Regions from separate parts of the Weizmannia acidilactici genome, predicted to be linked through region 3. Evidence: riboswitches for the same ligand, from Rfam matches in the RefSeq annotation. Region 3 holds a riboswitch; each other region holds the start of a gene.

Region 1 (10,044 bases), on a different contig from region 3:
TTTTTTGTGTTTCTCGGTCTTTGCAAAAGACTTCTTCCTCATATTTCCATTGTCAAATTGTTTATCATTATTCTAAAGAATTATAATAAAATATGATATTATTATATTAAGACTCATAAAGCGTTTTCCCGGGTTGCACCTGCCATTTGTGTAACGGGAAGGAGCGCCTGGATCATATTGCAAATACAGGGGATAAGGAGAAGGTTATCATGAGTAACAGACAGGAAAAAACAGACGCTATCTTAATTGGTGCCGGAATCATGAGCGCGACTTTAGGAACATTGTTGAAGGAGTTAGCACCGGAATGGGAAATCACAGTGTTTGAGAAACTCGCAAACCCAGGGGAAGAAAGCTCAAACGAATGGAATAATGCGGGTACGGGCCATTCTGCGCTGTGCGAACTCAACTATACACCCGAGAAATCTGACGGATCTGTAGATATTCGCAAGGCTGTAAAAATTAATGAACAGTTTCAGCTTTCAAGACAGTTTTGGTCTTATCTTGTAAACAGCAAGCTGATCAGTAATCCGCGGGACTTTATCAGGCCAATTCCTCATATGAGTTTAGTTCAAGGGGAAAAAAATGTTACTTTTTTAAAAAAACGTTTTAAAGCGCTGTCAAGCCATCCCCTGTTTAAAGGGATGGAATTTTCAGATGACCCGGAAAAACTGAAGGAATGGATTCCGCTTATCATGGAAGGCCGTACATTGAATGAACCGATAGCGGCAACAAAAATCGATTTCGGGACTGATGTCAATTTTGGCGCTTTAACACGCATGTTGTTTGACCACTTAAAGAATACAAACGTCGAGGTCAACTACAAGCACATCGTGAAGGATATTAAGCGTACCCGCGAAGGCTTGTGGGAAGTGAAAGTGCATGATATCAAAAACGGTAAAATCGAATACCACACTGCAAAATTCGTCTTTATCGGTGCTGGGGGCGGAAGTCTGCCTTTACTGCAAAAAACCGGTATTCCTGAATCAAAACATATTGGAGGGTTCCCGGTAAGCGGATTATTTATGGTATGCAAAAATCCGGAAGTTGTAGCGCGGCATCATGCAAAAGTATACGGTAAAGCGAAGGTCGGTGCTCCTCCAATGTCGGTTCCGCATCTTGATACAAGATATATTGATCATAAAAAATCGTTGCTGTTTGGGCCTTTTGCCGGCTTCTCGCCAAAGTTCTTAAAAACAGGTTCAAATTTTGATTTATTAGGTTCTGTAAAACCGAATAATGTTTTCACGATGTTAGCGTCAGGTGCAAAAAACGTCCCATTGATAAAATACCTGATCCAGCAGCTTTTGTTATCAAATGAAAAGCGTCTGGAAACGTTACGGGAGTTTATCCCGAACGCCAAACTTGAGGACTGGGATATCGTGGTAGCCGGCCAACGAGTACAAGTGATCAAAGATACTGAGGCTGGCGGTAAAGGAACACTACAATTTGGTACGGAAGTTGTCACTGCCGCTGATGGATCGGTAGCTGCATTGCTTGGTGCTTCTCCGGGTGCTTCGACTGCTGTTCACGTGATGCTTGAGGTAATCGAAAAATGTTTCCCGCAACATATGAAAGCGTGGGAACCGAAAATAAAAGAAATGATTCCTTCTTATGGCGTGTCACTGGCGGAAAATCCGGAGCTTCTTCAAGAAATTCGTACTACGACAGCACAGACGCTTGGCCTGAGCGAAAAAGAACCGGTTTATCATTAATGCTTTGGATGCGGAACAAAGGGACTGAACGAAAAAGTTAAACAATTTTTCTTCAATGGACAATTGTTTCTACTTAAAGAATTGGAATAGAACATCATTGAAAATAAAACATAGAACCATTGATCAATCTTTGGATTGAAGGTTCTTTTTTCAATATTCGCAGTTAGAGAGGCTTCCGGAATCATATAATAAATGTAATGGCGAATGGATTTACTCTCTGCAGCTTATTCTTAAGTCAGTGTACAAAGCCCAAGCAATGACATTGACGAAAGTATCATTTCGATAGTATGTTTGGCCTGTTTTTTCAATAAATTAAAAAATGTTTTGGCTTTTCCGTAAAATTGTTTAAAGTAAATAGGGCTTGCTGAATGAATCAGATGCAAGCCAAAATTCGGTTATCAAAAGACAAAATAGTGTTTTGTAAAAACTTCAAAAAAAGAACTCTGAGCTTTCGCTCCAGGTTCATGATGAGAAATTGGAGAGCTACAACTGTTTCACTTGTCTCCTGAAGGCGTGCTCGAATAAGGTCCAGCCCGTATTTACGCTTGCCTTCACCAAATTTGCCTTCAACGGCATTACATTCAGAAAAGGTGCCCCCTTTCTTGGTTTTTTAGTTTTGGTTAAACTCAATTATACCAAAGGATGGGGCCCTTTTTTTATTTTAAATTACAATTTTACTTTCGTAATTGGGATCATATTTCTTTTTTACCCTTGCTGCAATCACCATGGCGGCTGTTCCTGTGTGAGACAAATCCGATAAAATCAATTGGAATATATTGATTTTTATATTCAGATTCAGTAAAATAAAGATGTTGCTAAAATAATGAATATTTCTTATCAAGAGTGGTGGAGGGACTGGCCCAATGAAACCCGACAACCAGCATTTTTAAATGTATGGTGTTAATTCCAGCAGATATCCATCTGTAAAGATAAGAAAACAACAACATACTCGAAAAGAGTAAAGTCGTTTTCTTATGCGGGAAACGGCCTTTTTTGTGTCTGCTGGATGGGAAAAGAAAGGAGGGAGGTGAAATTCGGAATATTCGACAAAGCAACATTTTTATCTCTACATATCTGGTTTGTTGAGTGCATGAGCACGGATTCCACCTAGTGTCTGCATTTTGCAGTCCAGGCTGTTCAACTGCTATATGGGATTTTGCCAAAAGGAGGGATGAGATGGACTGGACCGTTATACAGCAAAGCATGCCTATATTTATTAAGGGATTCTGGCTGACTTTGCGGCTTTCGTTTTTCGGCATTCTTGGTGCGGCCGTTGCAGGCTTGTTGTGCAGTTTTGTTCAGTATTTTAAGGTTCCGGTATTGCGGCAGATCGTTTCGGCTTATGTAGAATTGTCGCGGAACACGCCATTATTGATTCAGTTATTTTTCCTTTATTACGGTCTGCCGCAGGTCGGGATAAAATTTCCCGCTGAAATCTGCGGGATTATCGGCCTTATTTTTCTGGGGGGCAGTTATATGGCTGAAGGGTTTTCCGGCGGACTGAACGGCGTGCCGAAAACACAGGTTGAGTCAGGGCTCGCGATTGGGCTGAACCAGTTTCAGCTGGCACGCTATATCGTTTTTCCCCAGGGATTGATGCTCAGCGTCCCTGCGTTTGCCGCAAACGTCATTTTTTTAATCAAGGAAACTTCCATTTTTACAGTCCTTGCCATTCCGGAATTGACCAATACGGCACTTGACTTAATCGGTATGTACTACCACACAAACGAGTACTTGTCATTGCTCGTGCTGGCGTATGCTGTCATTTTAATTCCGCTGTCCATCATACTGACATGGTTAGAAAAGAAGGTGCGTTATGGGACATTCGGGAATTAATATCTTCTTTGAAGGAGCCAACTTTATACGGTTATTGGGCGGATTATATGTCTCGGCTAAAATTGCCCTTTTGGCCATTCTCTTTGGCGGTGTGCTTGGCATTGTTTTAGGGGTCTTGCGGACATTGCATAATCCGCTGCTGAGGATGATTCTGCGGCTGTATTTGGAATTTTTCCGCATTGTGCCGACCATTGTACTGCTGTTTTTGTTTTATTATATTCTGCCGCAAAGCTTTAACATTAATTTCAAGGCAGATACGGTCGGGACACTCGTATTCAGTTTATGGATGGCTGCTGAAATGAGCGATATCGTCCGCGGTGCGTTGATTTCCGTTCCCCGGCACCAAGTTGAAGCCGGAAAAGCAATCGGTTTAAATCCATTTCAGCTCTACCGGTACATCCTTCTGCCGCAATCGGTCCACTTGATGATTCCGGCTACCATTAATCTAATGACCAGAATTATTAAAACGACCTCCCTGCTGCTGTTGATCAGCGTGGTGGATGTCATCAATGTCGGGCAGCAGATTATTGAAGCCAACAGCCACCGTTATCAGGACGGCGCTTTCTGGGTTTACGGTTTTATTTTTATTTTATATTTTATTTTATGCTATCCGCTTTCCCGTCTGGCAAGGCGATTAGAGAGGAGGGGCAAGGTAGGAGCAAATGGCTGAACCTTTACTGAAAGTAGAACATTTACAGAAATCTTACGGCAATAAACGCGTGCTGGAGGACATCAGTTTTGAAGTCGATGAAGGCAGCGTCGTCGTCCTTTTGGGTCCGTCCGGGTCGGGAAAAAGCACATTGATCCGATGCTTAAACGGGCTTGAAGTATTTCAATCCGGATCGATTGTTTTCAACGGGGAAACCGTTCAGTCGTCGCAGAAAAACTGGCGCCGGCTGCGGCAGCAGATCGGGATGGTTTTCCAAAGCTATGATTTATTTCCGAATATGACGGTGATGGAAAATATCCTCCTTGGCCCGATGAAGGTCCAAAAGCGGAAGAAAGACGAAGCCGCTCGGCAGGCATTAAGCCTGTTGAAAGAAGTTGGGATGGAACAGTATGCAGAGGCTTATCCGCGCGAATTGTCCGGCGGGCAGAAACAGCGGGTGGCGATTGTCCGCGCGCTTGAACTGAATCCGAGACTGATGCTCTTTGATGAGGTCACCGCATCGCTTGACCCGGAGATGGTCCGCGGCGTTCTCGAAATCATTCTACGTTTAGCCAAAGAAAATATGACGATGATCGTCGTCACGCATGAAATGAATTTTGCCCGGCAAATTGGTGATAAAATCCTGTTTCTTGAGGACGGAAAAATTCTCGAGCAAACACCGGGCAGCCAATTTTTTGCCAGACCGCAGACAGACCGGGCAAAAAAATTCCTGGAAAGCATGGATTTCTAGAATATTTGTATCTCAGCTAGGAGGTAAGATTATGAAAAAGCATCGTTCATTGGTATCAGGTTTAATCTCATCTTTTGTACTGATATTGGTATTGGCGCTTGCAGGCTGCGGCAACAGTTCAGGCAGTTCATCAAGCAGCAACCCGTCCAGTGTATCCGCCATTAAGAAAAACGGCACGATTAAGATTGCCGTTTTCGGTGATCTTCCGCCTTACGGATGGGTGGATAAAAACGGGAACCGGACCGGTTATGATGTAGCACTGGCCCGGCAAATTGCCAAAGATTTAAACGTGAAAGTGAAATTTGTGCAAGTGAATGCCAACAACCGCGTTGATGCATTGAAATCCAACAAAGTCGATCTTGTATTGGCCAATTTCACCGTAACGCCTGAACGGAAGCAGGTTGTGGACTTCGCCAATCCGTACATGAAAGTCTCGATTGGCGTTGTTTCGCCTAAGAAAAATCCGATTACCAATGTGAACCAATTGAAAGGCAAATCTTTGATTGTAAACAAAGGGACAACGGCGGAAAACTATTTTACCAGCAAATATAAAGATATCTCTTTGCAAAAATATGATTCAAAAACAGAGCAGTTCAATGCGCTGAAAAATGGCCGGGCAGCGGCATTGGCGGATGATAACTCTTATCTGTATGCTTGGGTGAAAAATCATCCGGACTATACGGTCGGGATTAAAACGCTTGGGCCGAACCAGTATATTGCCCCTGCGGTGAAGAAAGGAAATCAATCGCTTCTGAAATGGGTCAATAAGGAAATTACGAAATTAAACCATAATGGCTTCTTTAAAAAGGATTACAACGAGAATTTGAAACCGTATTTCGGCAGCGACATCACAGCAGAAGATATTATTATCACAAAATAAGAAAAAACGGGCGTATGATTCATGCGCCCGTTTTTTCCTGCTTAGCGACACGGGAAAGGATAAACTGCTGCTTGTACCATTCGCGGGTCTTGGCGTCTGGATATACATAAGTTTTATGGACATACGGGGAAGTCATGGCCGTCAGCACTGCCCCGTAGTTCATGTAAAACCTTACTTCATCCCCCGGTTTAAGGATGGCATCTTTTGTATCGAGGATGATATGGTCGCTGCTGGATCCGAGGATTTCAAACGGTTGGACAGGGGTAAGGCCCGGCACGAGCACATCATGCCGCCCTGCCCCAACAATCGTCCTCCGCCTGTTTCCCCTGTCTTGGAAGGAAACCCGTTCCCCAAACGCATTTTTTCCAATCATCCCGTATGGCACGGATGGTTTGATTTTGGATTCAATGACTTCTGCAACGAAACAAAACGCATCCTGGTATAAAGACGGGATGGCACGCCCACCTGATGTTTCCCGGCCCAGTAAAATCGATTCCCCGAGCCGGATGTTATTGACGGCGCCGGCATCTTTCGTTTTCATCACCCAGTTGTAGTTGGCGGAATTGCCTCCGGAAACATAAGGAAGTTTGAGGGAAAACAGCTCCTGCATGGCACGCACAAAGCGGGAAAACTCCCTCATTTTTTGTTCTGTCGGCAGCACGCCTCCAAAGCAGGCGAAGTTTGTGCCGATCCCTGCTATTTCGATATCGGGATATTTCAGCACTTCGTGGATCATGGCAGGGGCATCTTTTAATAAAATGCCTTCCCTCAAATCCCCCATTTCCACCATTAAAATGATTTTGTGCTTTTTCTTCTGCCTTGCCGCTTCTGCCGACAACGCCCGGATGACATCGAGTTCCGTATTCATGCTGGTGTCTGCGTATTGAACGGTTTTTTCCACTTCACTGATGCCGGGGGAGCGCAATAAGATCAGGTCCGCTTTGATGCCGGCTCTTTTCAATTTTATGATATTGGCAATTTTTGAGTCTGCCAGGCTCGTAATGCCGCATTCCACCAAAGCAGCGGCAATCTTCAAGTCGGCAGCAACCCCTTTTACAACGCCTGTAACATCGATTCCTTTCCTTCCGTATATTTTTTTTAATGTTTTTGCATTGTGTTTGATTTTTTCAAGATTGATTTCTACCCGCGGCAAAAGCACCATCAGGAAACCACTGCCTTCTTCAGGGAAGGGAAGAAATCGATAATGGCATCAATCATTTTATCCGTGCCGGTTTTTAACACATCGGAAACAGGAAGATGGTATGTTTCTTCATATTCACGGATCGTCTCTTCCAGTTCGCCGTCTGTCATGCTTTCATGGTTCAGAGTAATCCCGATGACTTTTGTTTTTCCAAAGTGTTCAATCAAGCTGATTTCATCTTCTACTTTCGGCACTTCAGCAAACGGGAAATCTGACAAAATTTTCCTTTTTGGGGCATGCTGCAAAATAACAGCTTGCGGCCTTGCACCTTTTAAAATGCCGACCGAGCTCGCATATGCGGGGTGGCTGAGCGCCCCCTGCCCTTCCACAATGATGATGTCCGGATGCTCGTTTTTATTGGCTCTTAGGACTTCACGCTCCAACTCGCCAATCAAAAACTGCAGCGGAAAAGCATCCATGGCGAAGCCGTATTGGGCCCCCTGGATCAAGCCGGTTTGGCCGGTTGCAATAAAGGCCGGTTTATAGCCTTTTTCTCTGAATCCCCTTTCAAGGAATTTCGCGGTAGTCCGCTTGCCGCAGGCGCCGTCTGTGCCCAGCACCGCAACAACAGGCGTATTGATGTTTAATATTTCACCCGTAAACAAGGTCCACTCTTTTTTCGGCCTCGGTTTGCGGATGTCCCGGATGGTTACCCCGCATTCCCGTGCGCAGGCCATCATTTCTTCATCATCCGTCAAAAATTCCTGAAGCGGGTTGATGATGTTTAATCCGGCTTTCATTGCCTCGATAATGACTTCTCTTTCTTCCGGTTTCAAAAAGGCGTTTGTCGGCGCAATGCCGAAAATGAAATCATCCGGTGTTTGTCCTGAATGGAGAAGTGCATCTTCCAGGTCTTTGCAAATCGGGATGCTGTTAAACTTGTTGTCGAGATATCGCCCGGCATCCTGCCCCTGTTTGCTGCTGTCAATGACGGCGGTAATGATATAATTGCCGGGTTCGCGGATCAGCCCGTTCGCTGTTTTTCCGTCTGTTGTGCCAAATTGATTTTCGCAATAAACAATTGCCCGTTTTTTCATTGCCATCCCTCCATATATTGAAATTCAGGCAACATAAAAAAGAACACCTAATGGCTTCAAATAGTAAAAATACTAAAGAAGATAGCTGTTCGAAAGTGATATTATATGGGCAGGCCTGCAAAACCAGGAGACGATGATGGAAGCTTGCAAATATAATTATAATTACGATTACTTAAGTTGGGAAGCAAGATGCTCTTAAGGAGCAGGCCTGCGTGATTTTTCATTTAAAAAAAGAACCGGACCTCATTCCGAAGCCCGATTCTCTTATTAACGGATTAAGCCAACCGCATTTTAAAATCTTCGTACCCGAATTCGCGGACGACCTTGCAGTCCCCGTTCCGGTCCCGGATGGCGATGGCCGGGAGCGGCATGCCGTTAAATGTCGTGTTTTTCACCATCGTATAGATGGCCATGTCGCCAAATACAAGCCGGTCGCCTTCTTTTAACGGCCGGTCGAAAGAATAATCCCCGATCGTGTCGCCGGTGAGGCAGGTCTGGCCGCCGAGACGGTACGTATACGGTTTTTCCCCTGGTTCCCCGGACCCGAACAGCGGCGGGCGGTACGGCATTTCGAGCACATCCGGCATATGGCAGGAAGCGGATGTGTCGAGAATGGCAATATCCATGCCGTTTTTCACCGTATCGAGCACTGTCGTGACGAGATAGCCGGCATTCAAGGCAACGGCTTCGCCAGGTTCGAGATATACTTCCAAGCCGTATTGGTCCTGCATCCGTTGAATGCATTTTTCCAGCAAAGGGATATCGTAATCTTCCCTTGTAATATGGTGGCCGCCGCCGAAATTGATCCATTCCATTTGCGGGAGCCACTCGCCGAACTTTTGTTCAACAGCATTCAAAGTTGTTTCCAAATCATCCGCGTTTTGCTGGCAGAGGGTGTGGAAATGCAGCCCGGAAACGCCGTCCAGCAATTCGGGACGGAAATGTTCTTTTGTCACGCCGAAGCGGGATCCCGGGGAACACGGGTCATAAATGGCGTGGCCGACCTGGGTGGAACATTCCGGATTGATGCGCAGGCCGATCTTTTTGCCGGCTTTCAGCACTTTATCCTTAAATTTCTCGAGCTGCGAGAAGGAATTAAAAATAATATGGTCACAGATCGAGATAATTTCATCGATTTCATCATCACGGTAGGCAGCCGAAAAAACATGGTTTTCTTTACCCATTTCCTCATAGCCGAGGCGGGCTTCATACAGGCCACTTGCCGTTGTGCCGCTTAAGTACTTCCCAATGAGCGGATACAGCGTATACATCGAAAAAGCTTTCTGGGCCAAGACAATTTTGCATCCGGTCCGTTTCATGACGCCATTTAAAATTTTCAGGTTGTTTTCAAGTTTCTTTTCATCAATGACATAGCACGGGGTTGGCAGTTGTTCGATCTTCATCAGTCCACAAGCTCCGGATCAAAGCTTTCTTTCCACGGCAGGCCCCATTTGTTCAGGGCTTCCATGAACGGGTCCGGATCAAACTCTTCGATGTTGTAGACGCCTTTGTAATCCCATGTGCCGGTCATCAGCATCATTGCGCCGATCATTGCCGGAACGCCGGTCGTATAAGAAACCGCCTGCGAACCCACTTCTTTGTAGCAGGCTTCGTGGTCGCACACATTGTACAAATAGTATGTTTTGTCTTTGCCATCTTTTTTTCCGCGGAAGATGCAGCCGATATTCGTTTTGCCTTTTGTGCGCGGGCCGAGTGAAGCGGGATCCGGCAGCACAGCTTTTAAGAACTGGAGCGGCACGATTTGTTTGCCTTCGAATTCAATCGGTTCAATGGAAGTCATGCCGACATTTTCGAGGCATTTCAGGTGCGTCAGGTAGCTCTCGCTGAATGTCATGAAGAAACGGATCCGCTTGATGCCCGGGATGTTCAGCGCGAGGGATTCAATTTCTTCATGGTGCAACAAATACATATCCCGCTCGCCGATTTCAGGGAAGTTGTAAACGCGCTTGATTTCCAT
Region 2 (10,044 bases), on a different contig from region 3:
TCTCCAATGCAGAACTTTTTGTCCAGCTCTTTCAAACATAAGAAAAGAGCGGCTGCCAAAATCAGGCCCCGCTCCTTATCTACATTAATTTTCCTTATAATTGTGCACAAACACACTCAACGCTTCGGCTTTATCCGTTTTTTCCCACGGCACGTTTAAATCGTTGCGGCCGAAATGCCCATACGCAGCGGTCTGCCGGTAAATAGGGCGGCGCAGGTCAAGCATTTTGATAATGCCGGCCGGTCGCAGGTCAAAGTTGGCTTGTACGGCTTTAATCAACACTTCCTCAGAAACTTTTCCGGTACCGAACGTATCAATGGAGATGGATACAGGTTTCGCCACCCCTATCGCATACGCAAGCTGCACTTCACATTTTTCCGCCAGCCCGGCCGCCACAATATTTTTCGCGACATAGCGGGCTGCATAGGTAGCGGAACGGTCCACTTTCGTCGGGTCTTTTCCGGAGAATGCGCCGCCGCCGTGGCGGGCATAGCCGCCGTACGTGTCTACAATAATTTTGCGGCCGGTCAAACCGGCATCCCCCTGCGGTCCGCCGATCACAAAACGGCCGGTCGGGTTAATGAAATATTTCGTGTCCGCATCAAGGAGATGGGCAGGCACGACCGGTTCGATGACATGCTTTTTCATATCTGCCTGAATCTGCTCAAGGCTGACGTCCGGATTGTGCTGTGTGGAGATGACAATTGTATCGATGCGGACAGGTTTATTGTTTTCATCATATTCAACGGTCACCTGCGTTTTCGCATCCGGGCGCAGATACGGAAGTACTTCCTTTTTACGGAGTTCGGCAAGGCGGCGCGCCAGCTTATGGGCGAGCGAGATCGGCAGCGGCATCAGTTCTTCCGTCTCATTGCAGGCAAAACCGAACATTAAGCCCTGGTCGCCTGCCCCGATCGCTTCAATTTCTTCATCGCTCATCTGGCCTTCGCGCGCTTCCAGTGCCTGGTTGACACCCCGCGCGATATCCTCGGACTGTTCGTCAATCGAAGTCAGCACCGCGCACGTTTCGGCATCAAATCCAAATTTCGCGCGTGTATAACCGATTTCTTTAATCGTTTGCCGCACCACTTTTGGAATGTCCACATATGTATTCGTGGAAATTTCCCCCGTAACAAGCACAAGGCCGGTTGTAACTGAAGTTTCGCAGGCGACGCGGGCATTCGGGTCTTTTGCCAGAATTGCATCCAAAATTGCATCGGAAATCTGGTCGCAAATTTTATCAGGATGGCCTTCCGTGACCGATTCCGATGTGAACAAATGCCGTCTTTTTGACATTCACTTTTCCTCCTTAAATGGGTTGCTGTTTTTATCCTCTTTAACGGTACTCATTACCCTTATTATGTCAGGCTCAAAATTAAATATCAAATTCCAAGTATACCTATAGGAAATAAAGCGGCCAATAATAAAAACCTTTCCGACCAATGGGAGAGTGGAAAGGTTTTGACTATTGCTTATCGCGCCTTTCACTCTTATCGTTCAAGGAATCCTTTCCTTGCTGCAGGTTAGCACCTTTGCCTGGAAGTTAAAGCGGCGGCTGCGTTGCGAGCGCATCGCCTGTTCCAGCGGCGGGTTGCTGGGTTTCATTGGGCCCGTCCCTCCACCAGCTCGGGATAAGAGTATCCGTTCAAAGTAAAATCATACGCAATTTACCGGCCAGTGTCAATGTTTTTTCATTGTCTGCGGGAAGTTTCCACGATCAAAAAGCCTGTTTCCCTTTCTTTCCTATTTCATCACATATTTCAATCACAAGTATGTGACAATCAAATAAATATGTTATACTAATATCGTTTACAAGATAGAATAAGATTTTCAAAGGGGCGGTTTATCGAAATGGATCTTATTGGCACTTCTGATGATTTAAAACTTTTGCTTTCGGGGAAAAATGTACGCACTCAGCTTTCCGTACCACAATTAATGGAAAAAATATTAGTAAGGAAAGAAGCGGTGCTGACCTCTACCGGGGCCGTTTCCGCTGTAACGGGAAAATATACGGGAAGATCGCCGAAAGACAAATTTATCGTTGTCGACTCCGAATCAAAAAGCCGCATCGACTGGGGAAATGCCAACCAGCCGATCTCTGTCGGAGTGTTCAACAAGCTTTACAAAAAAATGGTGCAGTATTTAAAAAGCAGAAACGAGATTTTTCTGTTTAAAGGATTTGCAGGTGCCGATCCTTCCAGCCGCCTTCCGATCCAGGTCGTGAACGAGTTCGCCTGGCATAATTTATTTGCGCACCAATTGTTTATCCGGCCGGACGCGAAGGAACTGCAGGAACACGAGGCGCAATTCACCATTTTGTCCGCGCCGCTGTTCAAAGCTGACCCGGCTACAGACGGTACGCATTCCGAAGTCTTTATCATCATTTCGCTTGAACGGCGCATCATTTTAATCGGCGGAACGGAATATGCCGGTGAAATGAAAAAAAGCATCTTTTCTATTATGAATTATTTGCTGCCGCAAAAAGGCATCCTTTCCATGCACTGTTCCGCAAATACCGGTAAAAATGGCGATACGGCGCTGTTTTTCGGTTTGTCCGGAACCGGGAAAACGACTTTGTCAGCAGACCCGGACCGCGCGCTTGTGGGCGATGATGAACACGGCTGGTCGGACAGCGGCATATTTAACATCGAAGGCGGCTGCTATGCAAAATGCATCGGGTTGACGGAAGAAAAAGAACCGCAAATTTACCGGGCGATCCAATTCGGAACCGTCCTTGAAAATGTTGTCGTCGATCCGGAATCCCGCAGTCCGCAGTTTGAGAATAATACGCTTACCGAAAACACAAGGGCCGCTTATCCGATTGAAAACATCGGAAACATTGCCCGCTCCGGCATGGCCGGCCATCCGGGCACAATTATCTTCCTGACGGCCGATGCATCCGGTGTCCTGCCGCCGATCAGCAGGCTGACAAAGGAACAGGCGATGTACCATTTCTTAAGCGGCTATACATCGAAACTGGCTGGCACCGAACGCGGCGTCACCAGCCCGGAAGCCGTTTTCTCTACCTGTTTCGGCGCGCCGTTTTTGCCGCTTGAACCGGCTGTATACGCGAAAATGCTTGGAGAAAAAATTGAAAAGCACCATGTCCAAGTATTCCTCGTCAATACCGGCTGGACTGGCGGACCGTACGGCACCGGGGCGCGCATAAAATTAAGCTACACAAGGGCAATGGTCCGGGCCGCAATCGGTGGAAAACTGAAAGATGCACCAACGCAGCAGGATGACATTTTCGGTTTGCACATCCCGCTCCATATCGACGGTGTGCCGGATCACGTCCTGTTTCCGGCAGAAACTTGGGAAGACAAACAGGCTTACCGCCAAAAAGCGCTTGAGCTTGCTGCACGCTTCAAGGAGAACTTCTGGAAATTCGCGTCCATACCGGGCGAGATCGAAAAACTCGGCGGTCCACTCGTTTAAACCGGCGGGAGCCGCGAGAAAGGCGCCTCAGTAATCCGGCTATCCTTACGCATCCAAATAACGGACTTTAAAACCACATACTTGCCTGGACGGCGTTGATCCCTTCCTGAACGGCCCATTGGTGGTGGCCGCCGCTCATTTTTGCGGCAGCCTCGTGAAGATTTAGCCATTCCAGTTTTTGGCTTCCTTCACTGGGCTGTTCGATTTTTCCTAAATAAAACAGCCCTTCGTCTATCGTATGTTGCCTTGTGAATTGTGCAGCTTTTCCTAAAAAACTCCCGACTTCCAATTCCGCCCCGACCGTACGCTTGAGGCAGGCAATATCCGATTCCCCCTGCCCGATTTTACCTCCCGGCAGCACATAACCATTATATTTCAGAACCGCCCCGACCCTTTCTTTTTTTGCATCAAAAATAACGGCATAGGCGCCGCAGTCTTTCATATAGGTCCCTTTCGTTTCCATTACAGGCCACTCCTTTCCTGCTTTACAAAATAGTATTTGCTTTCGTGCCTCTTTCATTCAAAAAACATGCGCCGCAGTTCGAAACGCGGCGCATGTTTTAATTCGGCGTATTCAAAGAAACGAGTTCATAGCGGATGATGGTCGTATTTCGTTCCCATTCCATTTTCCGGATTACGGCACTTCCGCTTGGTTCGCTTTCCTTCTTTTTCCGGACTTCAATTGGCATATCAAGCGGATAAAGGCAGTAACCCGGTTTTTTCAGCACAAATAAATTTTGTTCAATCCGTTCTTCTTCCCCGTTTGTAATGAGGACCGTATCCAGTCCCATCAACATTCCCATTCGGCTCACCTCCGTTAGTATTTTCATTTTATCATGGCAATGCCCGTCTTTTCATCCACACGCATAAATCATGCACAATCCGGCGGTTCACAACAGGCGGAAAATGATGGGCAAACTGCGGGAAATACCATGTTTCCACCCGCTTATCCAAAGCCTCAAGCCCGCGTTCAAGGCGCCGCGCATGTTCCACTGAAACATTCCGATCTTGCTCTCCGTGGATAATAAGCACCGGGCATTGAATTTGATTAAGCGCATACAGAGGCGTCCGTTCCCGGTAACGGTCCGGGTATTTTTTCGGCGTGCCCCCGATGACGCGCTTCATCATTCTTCTTAAATCGACGCGTTCCCTATACGTTAGCGCAACATCCGAAACGCCACCCCAGGTGACAAGCGATGCGGCTGTCCTTGCTTCTGCGGTACTGAGTGCCATAATGCCGCCGCGGGAAAAACCGAACACATGCACTTTTCCGGAAACCCGATCGTGTTCCATCAGCAGGTCAAAACCAAAGTACGCATCGTGTCGGTCGCATCCGCCGAAATCTTCATCCCCCTCCCCGCCCCAATTGCCGCGGTAAAAAGGAGCAAAAACGATAAATCCTTCCAACGCAAACTGGCCGATGCGCGCCGGCCGCACCATCCCGACGCTCTTGATGCCACCGCGCAAATACAAAAACCCATCATATGTAAGCCCATCATCCGGTTCCGCCAGCATCCCTTTCACTTTCAAGCCGTCCGACAAATACGTGACAAGATACATGCGCACCCGCGGACTCGGGGAAGGAAAAAGCTGCTTGTCGACAATCAAACCCATGCCGCATCACCTTTTCAGTTTTTCATTGATTTGCCTTGCTCCAAACAATGCCCCTTAGTTCTCTTACCGGTTTGTTTCCTTCACATACCTAAAATCCTTCCACCTTCAGCTTCTGTTGCTAGTATGGCGTTTGGTTCAGGTGCCTGTCAAGTTTCCAGCAAAAACGTATGTGTCAAGTTTTTCTCGACATCGTTTAAAAATCAGTGATGTCCAGCCACTCTCGTATAATAAGTTTCGATCCTACTAAATGAGTCAATATCCAGTTGAATGATTGTTCTTTGACAAGTGAATCTTTGATGTTTTCGGGGCGAGCCCCGAAAACATCAATTTGGGACTTGGGCGTTTCGTGATGTTCCTAGATAATGGTCTTAGGATCATTTGGGTTAACGCTGAGAACACTCTGTAGCTTTGACTACTTAAAAAGTCTGCGTCCACAGGTTTTTGCCCGACCTTCTAACCCGTAGGCTGTTCCTCCGGTGAACACTTTTTGTACACTTTTGGCTACCGCACTTTGCTTGCTTCCCTGGATAAGGGCAATCAAAAAAGCCGTTAAACTGGGCATATTTTTGATGATCGCGAAATTTACTCGCTTGTCCTTCAAACACACTGGGTCTCTTCTTGCTCGCTTTTCCCGCAGGAGTCTCAGGAATTAGCGATCATCATATATTCTCAGCCTTTTAAAGGATTTTGCGATTGCCCCTTATCCAGGTGAAGATATGAAAACCTAAAAATCTTGCTCAAATTCCCTATTGTTGATTGAATGCTCATATACGGGCTTATAGATCCCTGTTTTGCCCCGATTGACGTGCGTACAGGCTGTTTTAGCAGCTGGGCGGGTTTGTCAGACCTGCTGACTTTCCAGCCCTCAACCTGTTTCTTTGCTTTTATGAGGCTGTCCATGCCGTAGATGTACTCGACTACAAGCGTACATTTAAATGATAGAGTGTCTTTCTATTTTTTTCCACACTTTAACCCCCGAGAAATATTTTACGCATACGCAAAAACCTTTCCAATTCTAAGCGGTTTCAGTACAATACAAATGAAGGAAAAATTTTTCAAAGAGCGTTTCTGCAAAGCGAAACATTTTTGCACCAAGATAAAGGAGATTGTTTAAAATGACGGCTTCATCCTATTATTTAGGTGTCGATATCGGCACCACCACAACGAAATCCGTTTTGTTCGGCGCGCAAGGGAAAGTAATCAGCATGCACCATGTCGGCTACCCGCTGCACAGCCCTTCACCTGATGTGGCCGAACAGGATCCGGATGAAATTTTCCGCGCCGTGAAAGAAACGATGAAAACGGCGATTGCAAAAGGCGGCATCAATCCATCCGATATTGAACTCGTATCTTTCAGCTCTGCCATGCATAGTTTGATTGCGGTGGATGCAGACGGAAAACCGTTAACCCGCTGCATTACCTGGGCGGACGCGCGGTCAACAAAATGGGCGAAAAAGATCAAAAATGAATGGAACGGCATCGACATTTACAGAAGAACCGGAACCCCGATCCACCCGATGTCACCGCTCGCGAAAATCACCTGGCTGAAGAACGATAAGCCGGATTTGTTCGAAAAAACATATAAGTTTATCGGCATTAAAGAATATATTTTTTACCGGTTTTTCGGGCAATATGTTGTCGATTATTCCATTGCCTCTGCAACCGGCCTCTTTCATCTTGAATCACTTGACTGGGACAGAGGCGCGCTCAAAGTGGCTGGCATTTCGGCGGATCAACTGTCCAAACCGGTTTCCACTACTTTTTTCCTCACCGGTTTGGATCCAATATATGCCCACGAAATCGGAATTCCGCAAGACACGCCGTTTGTCATCGGGGCAAGCGACGGGGTGCTGTCCAATCTTGGCGTAAATGCGATCGACCCCGGCGTTGTCGCGATCACGATCGGGACAAGCGGCGCAATCCGGACGGTCACAGACAAGCCGGCAACCGATCCAAAAGGGAGGATTTTCTGCTATGCGCTGACGGAAAACCATTGGGTCGTCGGAGGGCCGGTCAATAATGGCGGGATGACGTTCAGATGGGTTCGGGATGAACTCGCTTCCGCCGAAGTGGAGACCGCTAAACGTCTCGGCCTTGATCCTTACGAGGTGCTGACGAAAATCGCATCGCGCGTTGCCCCCGGATCAGACGGGCTCATCTTTCATCCGTATCTGGCAGGCGAACGCGCACCGATTTGGAATGCAAATGCAAGAGGATCATTTTTCGGACTCGGCCTGCACCATAAACGCGAGCATATGGTCCGCGCCGTATTGGAAGGTGTCATTTATAACCTTTACACCGTCATGCTTGCGCTCCAGGAAATGATAGGCGTTCCCCAGAAAATCCAGGCGACCGGCGGCTTTGCCAGATCCGAACTGTGGCGCCAGATGCTCGCCGACATTTTCAACCAGGAAGTCGTCGTTCCGGAAAGCTTCGAAAGCTCCTGCCTCGGCGCCATCGTCCTCGGCATGTACGCACTGGGTAAAATTGACGATTTCTCGATTGTATCCGAATGGGTCGGCTCCACGCACACCCACCGGCCGATCCCTGAAAATGTCACCATTTATGAAGAAATCCTCCCAATTTACATCCGCGTATCACGTCTGCTGGAAGCGGAGTACGGGAATATTGCGGCGTTTCAGCGGAAATGGGTGAAGGGTTGATGAGAACAGGGGCTGCCCAAAAGCCCCTTTTTAGCAAACTTTATATAAGGATGGGCAATGCAAATGAAACAAAATAAACCGCTATTTGAGATGAAGCAGCTGATCATTTGGAAAATCGCCATTGCATCTTCATTATCCTGGGAGATCGCAAAATCAGCCGGTTCCCATCACCCCTATTTGGCGCCTTTAACGGTCATTTTATGTATCAAAGCAATGCCGGATCAAACGATAAGTTTTGCAGTTAATCGTATGATTGGTACAATGGTCATCGGCACAAATGGCGGCCTTCAGTAAAATGTTCCAACAGTTGCTGGAAGGCGACCCCTTTGAATTGGATTCCCCTGTACAACCCTTCTTAAAAGAAAACCGAACACATCAATTTTCTATACCTTTGGCTGTACTCACAGAACAATTCATGAAATCCATAAACCTGAATAAACTTTATTATGATATTTGAAAGTGGTGAGCAGCTTGGAGGATATTTTTCAAATGTTGGAGCAACTCCCCTTTATAACGGAAAGATGTGTGATTGCAACAATACTGCATGTTGAAGGCTCCGCTTATAAAAAAGAAGGCTCCTGCATATTAATGGGGAAAGCGGGGCACAAATCGGCATGTTAAGCGCAGGTTGCCTCGAGGAAGATCTGAAATGGAAAGCAAAACAAGTACTGGAAAGCGGAAAAGCACAAATCTACACCTATGATATGCAGGATGAAACAGACTTATCATGGGGGCAGGGCGCAGGGTGCAACGGTATTTTGCATATATTCATCGAACCTTTAACCCGGACTTTAAGGCAAAATTTAATGAAATTAAAAGCATTTTTGGATGCAGGGATTTCTGTTCTTCATATTAAACAGTTTAACGGGAATTTTGAGTTCCTCCGGGGTGGTTATTTTCCCCAAAACGGTGAACCCTTCGGCGATGCATTTCCGGCTTTTATGATAGAAAAACTTTTTGGCAAAAGCGACACACGAAGCACAGATAAAAACGGCCAATTTTATTCATACCATTACAGGTCGCGCCCCCGCTTGATATTGTTTGGGGCGGGGCCGGATGCAAAACCGCTCGTACGATTTGCGGCTCAGACCGGTTTTTCCGTAACAGTTTATGAACATAGGCCGGCGTTATGCAACCGTGAAAACTTTCCTGAAGCCGAACAGTGTATCACCGGATTTCCAGATGGTGCAGATCAAAACCTTGACATTGTCGAAAAAGATTTTGCCGTAATTATGACCCACAATTTTCAAAAAGATAAGGAACTTCTTCGCATATTGATGCACAAAAAATTATCTTATCTCGGTATACTGGGGCCCTGTAGGAGAACAGAAAGATTACTTGAAGGAAAAGAAATTCCGCCCTGGATCTCCTCACCGGCCGGAATTAATATACATGCGAAAGGGGCGGAAGAGATTGCAATCAGTATTATCGCCGAAATGATAAAAGTTTTAAGAAAACCGGAGAAAATATGAAAAAAATCATCGGCATTTCTTCCGCAGCCAAAAAAGTTATGACCAATTGCGCGTTTTGCGAAGGAGGGAAATGGGTTGACTCTCTTAGGAAAAAGCATGATACGGAAAGATGCTTTGGAAAAAGTTACAGGCGAAGCCAAATACATCCATGACCAATCCTATAACGGCTTACATGCTGCAACAGTTATAAGCCCGTTCGGCCATGCAAAAATCCGGAAAATAGATATGAAAGAAGCAAAAAAGATACCGGGGGTAAGGGCAATCATTACCGGGGAAGGTCTTCCTTTAACCGGTGAAGAGATCCGGGACCGTCCCCCGATTGCATTCGATAAAGTCAGGCATTGCGGGGAAGTCGTTGCAATCGTTGTAGCAGATAACCTTTTGATTGCAAAAAAAGCGGCAAACTTGATTAAAATCGCATATCAACCATTGCCGGTTGTCCATTCCCCTACAGAAGCCTTACGTCAAGATGCGCCGCTTGTACATGAAAAACTGGGAAGCTATGAAAAATCGCACATGGTTTATCCAATACCCGGAACTAATATTGCAAACCTCCAGAAAATCCGCAAAGGGAATATGGAAAAAGGATGGCGTGAAAGTGAGGTGATTGTAGAAGCCTCTTTTTCTATTAAACCCTCCGACCACGCTGCAATGGAGACACGCTGTTCAACTGTCGAAATAAAATCCGACGGCACGGTGATCATTTCAACCACCTCCCAATCCCCTTTTATGGTAAAAAAATTAATCGGCCGTTATTTTCACGAAAATCCAGGAAAAATCATCGTCAATACGCCGCTTGTCGGAGGCGCTTACGGAGGAAAAGCTTCGGTGCATACAGAACTGCTGGCTTATCTCGC
Region 3 (10,044 bases):
ATAAAATCATCGTCGTCTCTCCAAGAGAATGGTTGAATTATACAAACGATATTATCCAAAGGTATATCGGCTATCATGAACGCCTGGTTGTGGTAGAAGGCGGGAGCGACCGGAATGAATCGATTATGAGCGGGATCCGTTACATAGAGCAAACTTTTGGCTTATTCGATGACGATTATATCGTCACCCATGATTCCGTCCGCCCGTTTTTAACACACCGGATTATTAAAGAAAATATTGAGCTGGTGCAAAAATATAAAGCCGTCGATACCGCCATCGGAGCGATTGATACAATCATTGAATCGGAAGACGGCGAGTCTATTTCGCAAATCCCGAAACGGCACATGATGTACCAGGGGCAGACGCCGCAAAGTTTCCATATCAAAACGCTCGTCAGCTCTTACAATCAATTGACGGCAGCCCAAAAATCCGAGCTGACGGATGCCTGCAAAATTTGTTCGCTTTCAGGCATTGATGTCAAAATTGTAAAAGGTGAAATGTTTAATATTAAAATCACGACGCCTTACGATTTGAAAGTCGCAAATGCCATTCTCCAGGAGGGGATTGCAAATGATTAACCAAGTATACCGCCTCGTTTCCCCCCGCCAGTTTGAAATTGCATATACAGACTATGCCATCAACGATTCCGCTTGCGTCGTCGTGCGCCCGACCCACTTATCGATTTGCGCAGCCGACCAACGATATTACACAGGCAAGCGTGGGAAAGAGGCACTGGCGAAGAAACTGCCGATGGCGCTGATCCACGAAGGCGTCGGGGAAGTCGTGTTTGACCCGAGAGGCGAAATAGCGACCGGAACAAAAGTTGTCATGGTGCCCAATACACCTGTTGAAACAGATGATGTGATCGCAGAAAACTATTTGCGCACAAGTAAATTCCGTTCAAGCGGCTATGATGGTTTCATGCAGGATTATATTTTCTTAAGGCGGGACCGGTTTATCGCATTGCCCGCAAATCTGAACCCTCCTGTTGCAGCCTTTACAGAACTTGTTACGGTCGCCATGCATGCCATTTCAAGATTTGAACGGAAATCCCATACGCGCCGTCAAGTTTTTGGGGTATGGGGTGACGGAAACCTCGGGTATATCACGGCGCTTCTATTAAAAAAGAAATTTAAAGCATGCAAAGTATACGTGTTCGGCAAAACCGCTTTTAAGCTGGAAAATTTCTCATTTGCCGATGCCACTTATCATATTAATGAGATTCCGGAAAGGCTTGCGGTCGACCATGCTTTTGAATGCGTCGGCGGTGCAGGTAGCCAGGATGCGGTCGGCCAAATCATTGACATCATCAACCCTGAAGGATCCATTGCACTTCTCGGCGTGTCTGAATATCCGATTGAAGTGAATACGCGGATGGTGCTTGAAAAAGGGCTCACACTGATCGGCTCAAGCAGGAGCGGATATCAGGATTTTAAAACAACGGTTGGCTTTTTATCCGAGAACCCGGATGTTATCGAATACTTGGAAACACTTGTCGGCTCCGTCAACGCAGTAAGGTCCATCGCGGATTTGATCCATACGTTTGAGAAAGATTTAACAAGCCCTTGGGGAAAAACGATTTTGGAATGGCAAATTTAGTTTTCAGGCTGCGCATTGCCTTGCCGTATTTTATATAGAAGGGATTCAAAAGTTATGAACACACTGAAATTGCTGCCGACGCTTTTCATAAAGCTGCTCGTCCGCACAGTTTACAATCTATGCTGCCTGTTTTTCCCTTACAGGCCGGAAAAAATTACTTTTGCTTCTTACCGGGCGGACCGAATCCAAGGTAATTTAGCCTGCTTATATCACGAGTTAAAAAAACGCCCCGGGTTTCGTTATACGCTTTTGTTCAAAAAAATGAAATCTACCAAAACGGGCAAGTTGTCATATGTTTTCCATATGCTGAGGGCTTGTTACCATATCGCTACAAGTGCGTATTTTATTATTGACGACTATTATTTTCCACTATATTTAATTAAAATGAAGAGGAATACAAAAGTCATCCAGCTGTGGCATGCGGCAGGTGCATTTAAAAAATTTGGCTACAGCATCGTCGGCAAAGCATTCGGCCCGAGCGAGGCTTATACAAAACATATTCCTGTCCACTCCAATTATTCCAAAGTGGTCGTCAGCTCATCTGAAGTCATCCCGTTTTATGCGGAAGCTTTCCGGATGTCTGCCGAAAATATCGTGCCTTTGGGTCTCCCGCGCACGGATATTTTATTTCAAAAGAAAAACGGTTTGCGGGCAAAACAAAAATTGCTTTCGCGATATCCGGAACTGCGGGGAAAGAAATTGGTCTTATTCGCCCCGACGTTCAGGGGAAAAAGCCATGGGGAAACGGAATACTCCCCATATCCCCGTTTTACCGTTATGCAAAAAGTGCTAGGTGCCGATTATGCTTTAATCGTTAAGTTGCATCCGTATGTGACATCAAAAATAGAGGCCGGTCCGGAGCTCAAAGGCTTTTTATACCAATTGGATGAAGATTTTACCACTGAGGAAATCCTGTTCACGGCAGATCTTTTGATTACAGACTATTCATCTATTATTTTCGATTACAGCCTTTTGAACCGCCCGATTGCTTTTTATGCGAAAGATATTGAAGATTATATCAAAGAACGGGATTTTTATTATGATTACGGGACATTTGTGCCCGGGCCGATTTTCGACCGGACGGACAAATTGGCGCAATGGATCAAAAACGGGAACTACGATTTGGAAAAAGTGCGGCAGTTTGCACGCCGTTTTTTCGACGATTTTGACGGACAGGCAAGTAAACGGATTGTAGACACATTGATCCAGCCGGAAAAGGCGCCGCTTAAAATTCCCGGAAATTACGGACGCACCCGGCCAATGTAACAACTTATTTTTGAGTAGGAGTGTTTTGGTAAATGGGTTTAAGAAGGATTGCGGGGAAAATCCGCAACAAACTTTTTAGCAGACAGCCTGACTCCAGCCAGGCAGATATGAGCCAGTGGGAAGATGAAATTGAACTGCTGGAAAATTTATCCCCGGTCATTCCGAATATCGAAGAGCAGAGGTACCTCACCGCCAAAAGGAAGGTGGCCGGCCTTTACTGGAATGGTCCGATCATGAGGATCCGGGGCTATTTTTACCTTGAAAATATCCCGTTGCATGATGAAGATCTCGTCAGGAAAAGGCTCGTCCTGATTGACGGGAAAAATAATAAAATTTATATTCCTTTATCCGATGTGTATATCGGCGAAATCGACGGCTCCCTTCCGGATGATGTAAAAGAACAGTACTACTGGGCGGGTTTTAAAGGGGAAGTCAATTTTTCTACAATCACGTCCAAAAACATGCCGCTTCCGGAGTCCGTATATAAAACCTATATTGATATAGACGCGCATGTCTCAGGCGTAAAAAGATATGTGAAACGGTATCCGCTCGGCAATATCGAACATTTTCTCGATCAAAAATTTTATACGGCCAAAATGGAATATTTCTCTGCACGGAAAGAATTGAAATATAATTTATTGGCCACTTACGATAAAGCGGAAAAAACGCTGAAAATTGAATCGACCAAGCTGAAAGACCTGGACCCGTCCGAGTACAATCTCGAAAAAATGAAAAAAGGCAGCATTTTTTACCGTTTCATGCGGTCAGTCGGATTCCGGACTTTATATAAAATTTTCAAACTGCTCCCACTAAAGGAAAAGAAAATCTTGTTTGCATCCGACAGCCGGGAAGACTTGAGCGGGAATTTTAAATTCGTATTTGATGAAATGGTCCGGCGCGGCCTCGAATTCGATTATCATTTTATGCTGAAAAAAGGGATCGCAGCGGAAAAATCGTACAAAGACATCGTCAAGCTCGCCTACCATTTGGCAACGTCCAAGTTCATCCTGCTGGACGACTTTTATCCGATGGTCTATCCGCTCAAGATCCGCAAAAATGCCGAGCTTGTGCAATTATGGCATGCGGTCGGCGCGTTTAAAACGTTTGGCTTCAGCCGGCTCGGGCGCCCGGGCGGACCATCGCCGAAATCGAAAAACCATCGCAATTACACGAAGGCGATTGTCAGCTCGCATAATATTGCCAAACATTATGCGGAAGGGTTCGGCATTGACATTGAGAAAGTCATCCCGACCGGCATCCCGCGGACCGATGTCTTTTTCGATAAGGCTTACCAGGAACAGGTAAAAACTTCGCTGTATGAGGAATATCCGTTTTTGAAAGATAAAAAAGTCATCATGTTTGCCCCAACATTCAGGGGAAACGGCCAACAGTCCGCCCATTTCCCGATGGAAGTGCTGAATTTGGACAAGCTTTACCATGAATTGAAGGATGAGTATGTCTTTTTATTTAAGATCCATCCGTTCGTGAAAAATGATTTTAGCATTCCGTACCAGTACAGCGACTTTTTCTATGACTTTTCGTCCTACCGTGAAATCAATGACCTGCTGTTTGTAACGGATATTTTGATTACCGACTACTCATCGGTTTGCTTCGAATTTGCTTTATTGAACAAACCTATGTTGTTTTTTGCCTTCGATGTGGAAGAATATGTGCGGAAGCGAGATTTCTACTACGATTACAAATCCTTTATCCCAGGCCCGCTGATCCGAAATACGGACGAAATGATTGAAACGATCAAAAAGGAACAATTCGATATTCATAAAATCAAACCGTTCGTCCAATACTTCTTCGACGACACAGACGGCAAATCCAGCGCCAGGGTTGTCGATCAAATTATTTTGAAGGAAAACTGGGAAGAGTAAAGTTGAGGGCTTGTCCGAGATGGTTGGGCAACCTTTTTATTGATGCTGCATTAATTAGACAGTTGGCGGCTTTGCGGGCTCCATTTTGTCTTGTTAGCCTTTTTATTTAGACAATTTACGGCCCCACTGGCTTCCTTTTGTCCTTTTAAAAAAATCAAAAAGGGGGCCCAGCCGTCAGCAGCCCCCCTTTTTTGATTGTCATTTCACAGCTGCCCCCTCCCGTACATAAGCAAATGCCTGTTCAAAGTCGGCAATGAGATCATCTGGGTTCTCGAGCCCGACCGACAAGCGCAGCAGGCTGTCGGCAATACCGCGTTTTCTCCGATCTTCAGACGGCATTGCGGCATGGGACATTTTCGCCGGGTAAGACAGGATCGATTCCACCGCTCCGAGGCTGACGGCAAAAACCGGAATTTTTACATGCTTGGTAAATGCCCGGAGCGCTTCTTCATTTTCCAGCTCAAACGACAGCACCGCGCCCGGCCCATCCGCCTGCCGCTTTTGCAGGTCATGCTGCGGATGATGCTCCAGTTCCGGGAAATGCACTTTGCGCACGAGCGGATGCGCATCCAAATAATGCGCGATTTGGATGGCCGACTGCTGCGACTGCTTAAGCCTTACATGCAATGTTTTCAACCCCCGCAGGACAAGCCACGCATCCTGGACGCCGAGCACCGCCCCGAATGAATTTTGCAAGAAACCAAGCCTTGCAGCCAATGCTTCGTCTTTCACAACGGCAAGCCCGGCGACAACATCGCTGTGCCCCGACAAAAATTTCGTCGCGCTGTGCAAGACGATATCCGCCCCGAGTTCGAGCGGCCTTTGCAAAGCAGGCGTTAAAAACGTATTATCCACGTACGTCAACGCGCCGATTTCTTTAGCGATTCCGCTTACCTTCCTGATGTCGGTCACTTTTAGCAGCGGGTTCGACGGGGTCTCCACATAAAAAGCTTTTGTATTAGGGCGGACAGCCTGCCGTACTTCTTCCAAATTGGTCATGTCGACAAACGTATGCTCAATGCCGAGCCGGGACAAGACTTCCGTCACCATCCGGAACGTGCCGCCGTACACATCTTCGGTAATGACGACATGATCACCCGCCGAAAGCAGCAGGAAGGCCGTCGAAATCGCGGCCATGCCGGAAGAAAATGCAAAGCCTCTCACGCCCCCCTCAAGTTCCGCGATCACATCTTCAAGCGCCTCCCTTGTCGGATTGAGCGAACGGCTGTAATCGTATTTCCCGAAATGATCCACATCGAACTGGTGGTAAGTCGAAGCATGCTGGATCGGCACGCTTACTGCTCCGGTTGCCGGGTCGATTTTATGGCTGTTATGTAAAAGCTTTGTTTGAAAAGAATAAGCGTTTGTCATCGCACTTGCACCCCTTCATGGATTTTGGCAAAAGCTTTTTCAATATCTGCGATTAAATCGCGCACATCTTCAATCCCGACCGAAAAGCGGAGCAGCCGGTTGTCAACGCCCGATTGGATCCGTTTTTCTTCCGGAATGTCGGCATGCGTCTGCGTTGCCGGGTAGGTGATAAAACTTTCCGTCCCGCCGAGGCTTTCCGCAAACGTGATCAAAGACAGGCCCCTTAAGAACGGATCAACCCATGCCTCATCCTTGATCCGGAAAGACAGCATCCCGCCTCTCCCCGGATAAAGCACATCGTCCACATCCGGATGCCCGTTCAGAAATTCCGCTACAGCTTTTGCATTTTTTTCATGCTTTTCCATCCTTAAAGCCAATGTTTTCATGCCGCGCATTAAAAGCCACGAGTCAAACGGGCTGAGCGTGGCGCCGGCGCCGTTATGGTAAAGGGCGAGTTGTTCGCAAATCTCTTCCCCTTTTGCGACAATCAGGCCGGCAAGCACATCGTTATGCCCGCCCAAATATTTTGTCGCGCTGTGGATGACAATGTCTGCGCCAAGTTTGATCGGCTGCTGCAAAAGAGGGGTATAAAAGGTATTGTCAACAATCAGCAAAATCCCGTATTTTTTGGCGATTTCAGCAACCGCGGCAATATCGGTCTGCTGCATGAGGGGATTGGTCGGAGTTTCGAGAAAAATGGCTCTTGTTTTCGGGGTGATTTCCTTCTCTATATTTTCCGGATGGCAAGTGTTTACATACTTACAACACAACCCCCATTTTTTATAGCCCTGCTCGAGCAAGCGGTATGTACCGCCGTATAAATCATCACTCACAATCCATTCATCGCCGGATTGGAATAAAGACAAAACGGTGAAAATCGCAGCCATGCCGGAACTGCAGGCAAATCCCCGGTCTCCCCCTTCCAGATCCGCAATCGTTTCTTCGAGCAATTGCCTTGTCGGATTGCCGGTGCGGGAGTAGTCATATCCGGTCGACTGCCCGATCCCTTCATGGCGGTAAGCGGTAGAAAAATATACAGGAGGGTTGACGGCGCCTGTCCTGTCTTCGCTGCGGTTTCCGATCTGTGCAAGTTTCGTTTCCGTATGGTACATGCTTGACACTCCTTCAAATGGTAAATAAAAAAGCCTTCTCCAATAAGAAGAAGACTTTTGCTTTTTATTAACACTCAGCCGTTCTTCTTATCTTTCAAGTTATGGTTCCATAACTTGCTGGACTTAGCACCTTTTCAATGTACATGCGCATTGAAGGTTGCTGAGGCTTCATTGGGCCATTCCCTCCACCTCTCTTGATAAGAACTATAATATTTATACTTTTCATTAAAATTATACCATTTTTTTGGATTCGTCAAGCTTTTTTATGAAAAAATTTTCTTTTGTCTTACTGTTTTAACTCCACTTTTTCGTATAAAAAATGCAGGGCGAGTTTTTCATAATCATACTGCCTGGACAAAATCAAATCGATGACTTCGCGGACTGCACCTTCCCCGCCGTTTTTTTCTGTGACATAATCAGCTTCCTGTTTGACCCATTTGGCCGCATTCCTTGGTGCGCACGAAAAACCGGCTTCACGCATGATCATAAGGTCGTTCAAATCATCGCCGATATAACAGGTTTCATCAAAAGACAGGCCGAACCGCGAAACAAGTTCCGTAAAAACGGTGAACTTGTCGCGGATCCCCTGGTGCACTTCATCAATCCCGAGTTCTTTTGCCCGGCGGCTGACAATGCCCGATTTACGCCCTGTAATGATGGCGAACCGGATACCGGCCGATTTTGCCAGCGTGATGCCCAACCCGTCCATGCTGTGGAACGCTTTCCATTCCTGCCCGTCTTCCTCCATGATGAGACGCCCGTCCGTCAGCACGCCGTCCACGTCCATTACAATGCATTTGATCTTCGCCATCCGCTATAGCCCCAGCCTCGTCAAATCCTGGATACGGAGCATTGCAACCGGTTTCTTCCCTGCCTTTACAACCGGAAGCACATTGAACGCGCGATCTTCCATGATCCGCAACGCTTCCGTCGCCAGCTGGCGGTCGCTGACAGAAACAGGATACTTTGTATACAGATCCGCCACTTTTTTATCGAGCACTTCATGTCCTTTCATCAGTTCACGCCGGATATCGCCATCCGTCAAAATCCCGATCAGCCGGCCTTCATCATCGATGACCGAAACCGCACCCGCACCCGCTTCCGTCATTATGAAAAGCGCATCTTTTATGCCCGTGTCGAGCGCAACAACAGGATTGACTTTTTTCCTCCTGACGACATGCCCGACCGTCAAAAGCAGGCGCCTGCCCAATGAGCCGCCGGGATGGAAAAGGGCAAAATTTTCCGGCGTGAACTCCCTCGCTTTAAGAAGGGCAATGGCGATTGCGTCCCCTAAAGCAAGCGTCGCTGTCGTGCTCGAAGTCGGTGCCAGGCCGAGCGGGCATGCTTCTTCGATCTCGCCGATGTCAACTACGAGATTCGAGCGCCGCGCCAGCGTCGATTTCCTCGAGCCGACAATCGCAATCATTTTTGCCCCAATCCTTTTAATGGAAGGGATGATGTTGAGGATTTCGGATGTCTCGCCGCTGTTGGAGATGGCAATGACGACATCGTTTTTCGTAATTTTACCAAGGTCGCCATGGAGCGCTTCCCCAGGGTGGAGGAAAAAAGCCGGGGTGCCGGTGCTCGCAAAGGTGGAAGCGAGTTTCCGCCCGATGATACCCGATTTGCCCATGCCGGTAAAAACGACTTTGTTTTCGCACGCCAAAATCATTTCAATTACTTCATTGATCCGGAAATTGATGCGGTCTTTCAGCTTTAAAATTTCATTGGCTTCTGTTTCCAGGACTTCGCGGATGCTTTCAACATAATTCACGCTTTGTTTCAAGTCTCTTAACATGTTTTTCGCCTCCGTCAAAGAATGTTCGCCGTGACCCGTTCTTTCACCAATCCGTCAATTTCCTGTATTGGTTTTAAAATTTCTTCCAGTTCATTGAGTTTGACCATATTCGGCCCGTCCGACCATGCCCGGTCAGGATCAGGGTGGACTTCCATAAACAGCGCATCAATGCCGGCCGCGGCGGCTGCCCTCGCCAGGTACGGCACGAATTCCCGCCTGCCCCCTGTTGAGGTGCCGTTGCCGCCCGGGATCTGGACGCTGTGGGTCGCATCAAATACGACCGGATACCCGAACCCGCGCATCCCCGGCAATGACCGCATATCGACAACGAGATTATTGTAGCCGAATGTTGAGCCGCGTTCCGTGAGCAGAATCTTGTCAGCTCCGGATTCTTCCAGTTTTTGAATGACATTTTTCATATCCCATGGCGCAAGGAACTGCCCTTTTTTCACATTGACCGCCTTTCCTGTTTTTGCCGCGGCCTGCAATAAATCCGTCTGGCGGCATAGAAAAGCGGGGATTTGGATGATGTCGAGCACTTCTGCAGCTGCTTCCGCCTGGTACAGCTCATGGATATCGGATGTGACGGGAATACCAAATGATTTTTTGACCCGGCTAAGGATCTCCAGCCCTTTTTCCAGCCCGGGGCCTCTTTTGGAAAAAATGGATGATCGGTTGGCTTTGTCGAATGAAGCTTTAAAAACGAAAGGAATACCGAGCCTGTCGGCAATGGTCTGAAGGGAGGCAGCCGTTTCCATGGCCAATGCTTCACTTTCAATGACGCACGGGCCGGCAATCAGGACAAACGGCGCGGATTGACCGAAAGAAATGCGGTCGTTCAGTTTAACGGTTTTCATGTTTTCACTCCTTATGTTCGGATTTTCACATCTGCCATGGCTGAAAAACTCCTTTTTTACTGCTCTGGTGGCGGTGAAACTTTGCGGAATTTTCACTTCCATCAACAGAGCCTTTTCCTTTTTAAGTTATTATCCCTTTTCCAACAAAAGATGACAAG

Evidence for each region. A riboswitch is a leader RNA that binds a small molecule or an ion and turns the genes downstream of it on or off. The one in region 3 is predicted to bind S-adenosylmethionine.
Region 1: it holds a riboswitch for S-adenosylmethionine, as region 3 does, so the genes downstream of both, GBH70_RS11710 (amino acid ABC transporter permease) here and GBH70_RS14065 (methionine biosynthesis PLP-dependent protein) in region 3, are expected to answer to the same signal.
Region 2: it holds a riboswitch for S-adenosylmethionine, as region 3 does, so the genes downstream of both, metK (methionine adenosyltransferase) here and GBH70_RS14065 (methionine biosynthesis PLP-dependent protein) in region 3, are expected to answer to the same signal.

Annotation. Positions count from the first base shown of each region.
Region 1 covers NZ_BKZR01000031.1:16,426-26,469, reverse strand. Annotated here, with positions in the region: gene GBH70_RS11720 (malate:quinone oxidoreductase) at 210-1,712, shown strand; partial or broken gene GBH70_RS11715 (transposase) at 2,086-2,295, opposite strand; SAM riboswitch class I at 2,544-2,648, shown strand; gene GBH70_RS11710 (amino acid ABC transporter permease) at 2,889-3,548, shown strand; gene GBH70_RS11705 (amino acid ABC transporter permease) at 3,529-4,218, shown strand; gene GBH70_RS11700 (amino acid ABC transporter ATP-binding protein) at 4,211-4,948, shown strand; gene GBH70_RS11695 (cysteine ABC transporter substrate-binding protein) at 4,980-5,828, shown strand; gene GBH70_RS11690 (alanine/ornithine racemase family PLP-dependent enzyme) at 5,848-6,990, opposite strand; gene GBH70_RS11685 (N-acetyltransferase DgcN family protein) at 6,990-8,066, opposite strand; gene nspC (carboxynorspermidine decarboxylase) at 8,342-9,469, opposite strand; gene GBH70_RS11675 (saccharopine dehydrogenase family protein) at 9,469-10,044, opposite strand, start outside.
Region 2 covers NZ_BKZR01000003.1:77,578-87,621, forward strand. Annotated here, with positions in the region: gene metK (methionine adenosyltransferase) at 85-1,296, opposite strand; SAM riboswitch class I at 1,488-1,638, opposite strand; gene pckA (phosphoenolpyruvate carboxykinase (ATP)) at 1,852-3,438, shown strand; gene GBH70_RS01810 (NUDIX hydrolase) at 3,506-3,901, opposite strand; gene GBH70_RS01815 (DUF2584 domain-containing protein) at 3,999-4,241, opposite strand; gene GBH70_RS01820 (alpha/beta hydrolase family protein) at 4,273-5,052, opposite strand; gene gntK (gluconokinase) at 6,168-7,715, shown strand; gene GBH70_RS01830 (aromatic acid exporter family protein) at 7,779-8,009, shown strand; gene GBH70_RS01835 (XdhC family protein) at 8,330-9,187, shown strand; gene GBH70_RS01840 (xanthine dehydrogenase family protein molybdopterin-binding subunit) at 9,263-10,044, shown strand, end outside.
Region 3 covers NZ_BKZR01000046.1:13,990-24,033, forward strand. Annotated here, with positions in the region: gene GBH70_RS14040 (IspD/TarI family cytidylyltransferase) at 1-578, shown strand, start outside; gene GBH70_RS14045 (ribitol-5-phosphate dehydrogenase) at 571-1,599, shown strand; gene GBH70_RS14050 (CDP-glycerol glycerophosphotransferase family protein) at 1,654-2,865, shown strand; gene GBH70_RS14055 (CDP-glycerol glycerophosphotransferase family protein) at 2,898-4,748, shown strand; gene metC (cystathionine beta-lyase) at 4,947-6,119, opposite strand; gene GBH70_RS14065 (methionine biosynthesis PLP-dependent protein) at 6,116-7,231, opposite strand; SAM riboswitch class I at 7,316-7,435, opposite strand; gene GBH70_RS14070 (KdsC family phosphatase) at 7,518-8,042, opposite strand; gene GBH70_RS14075 (KpsF/GutQ family sugar-phosphate isomerase) at 8,046-9,029, opposite strand; gene kdsA (3-deoxy-8-phosphooctulonate synthase) at 9,044-9,886, opposite strand.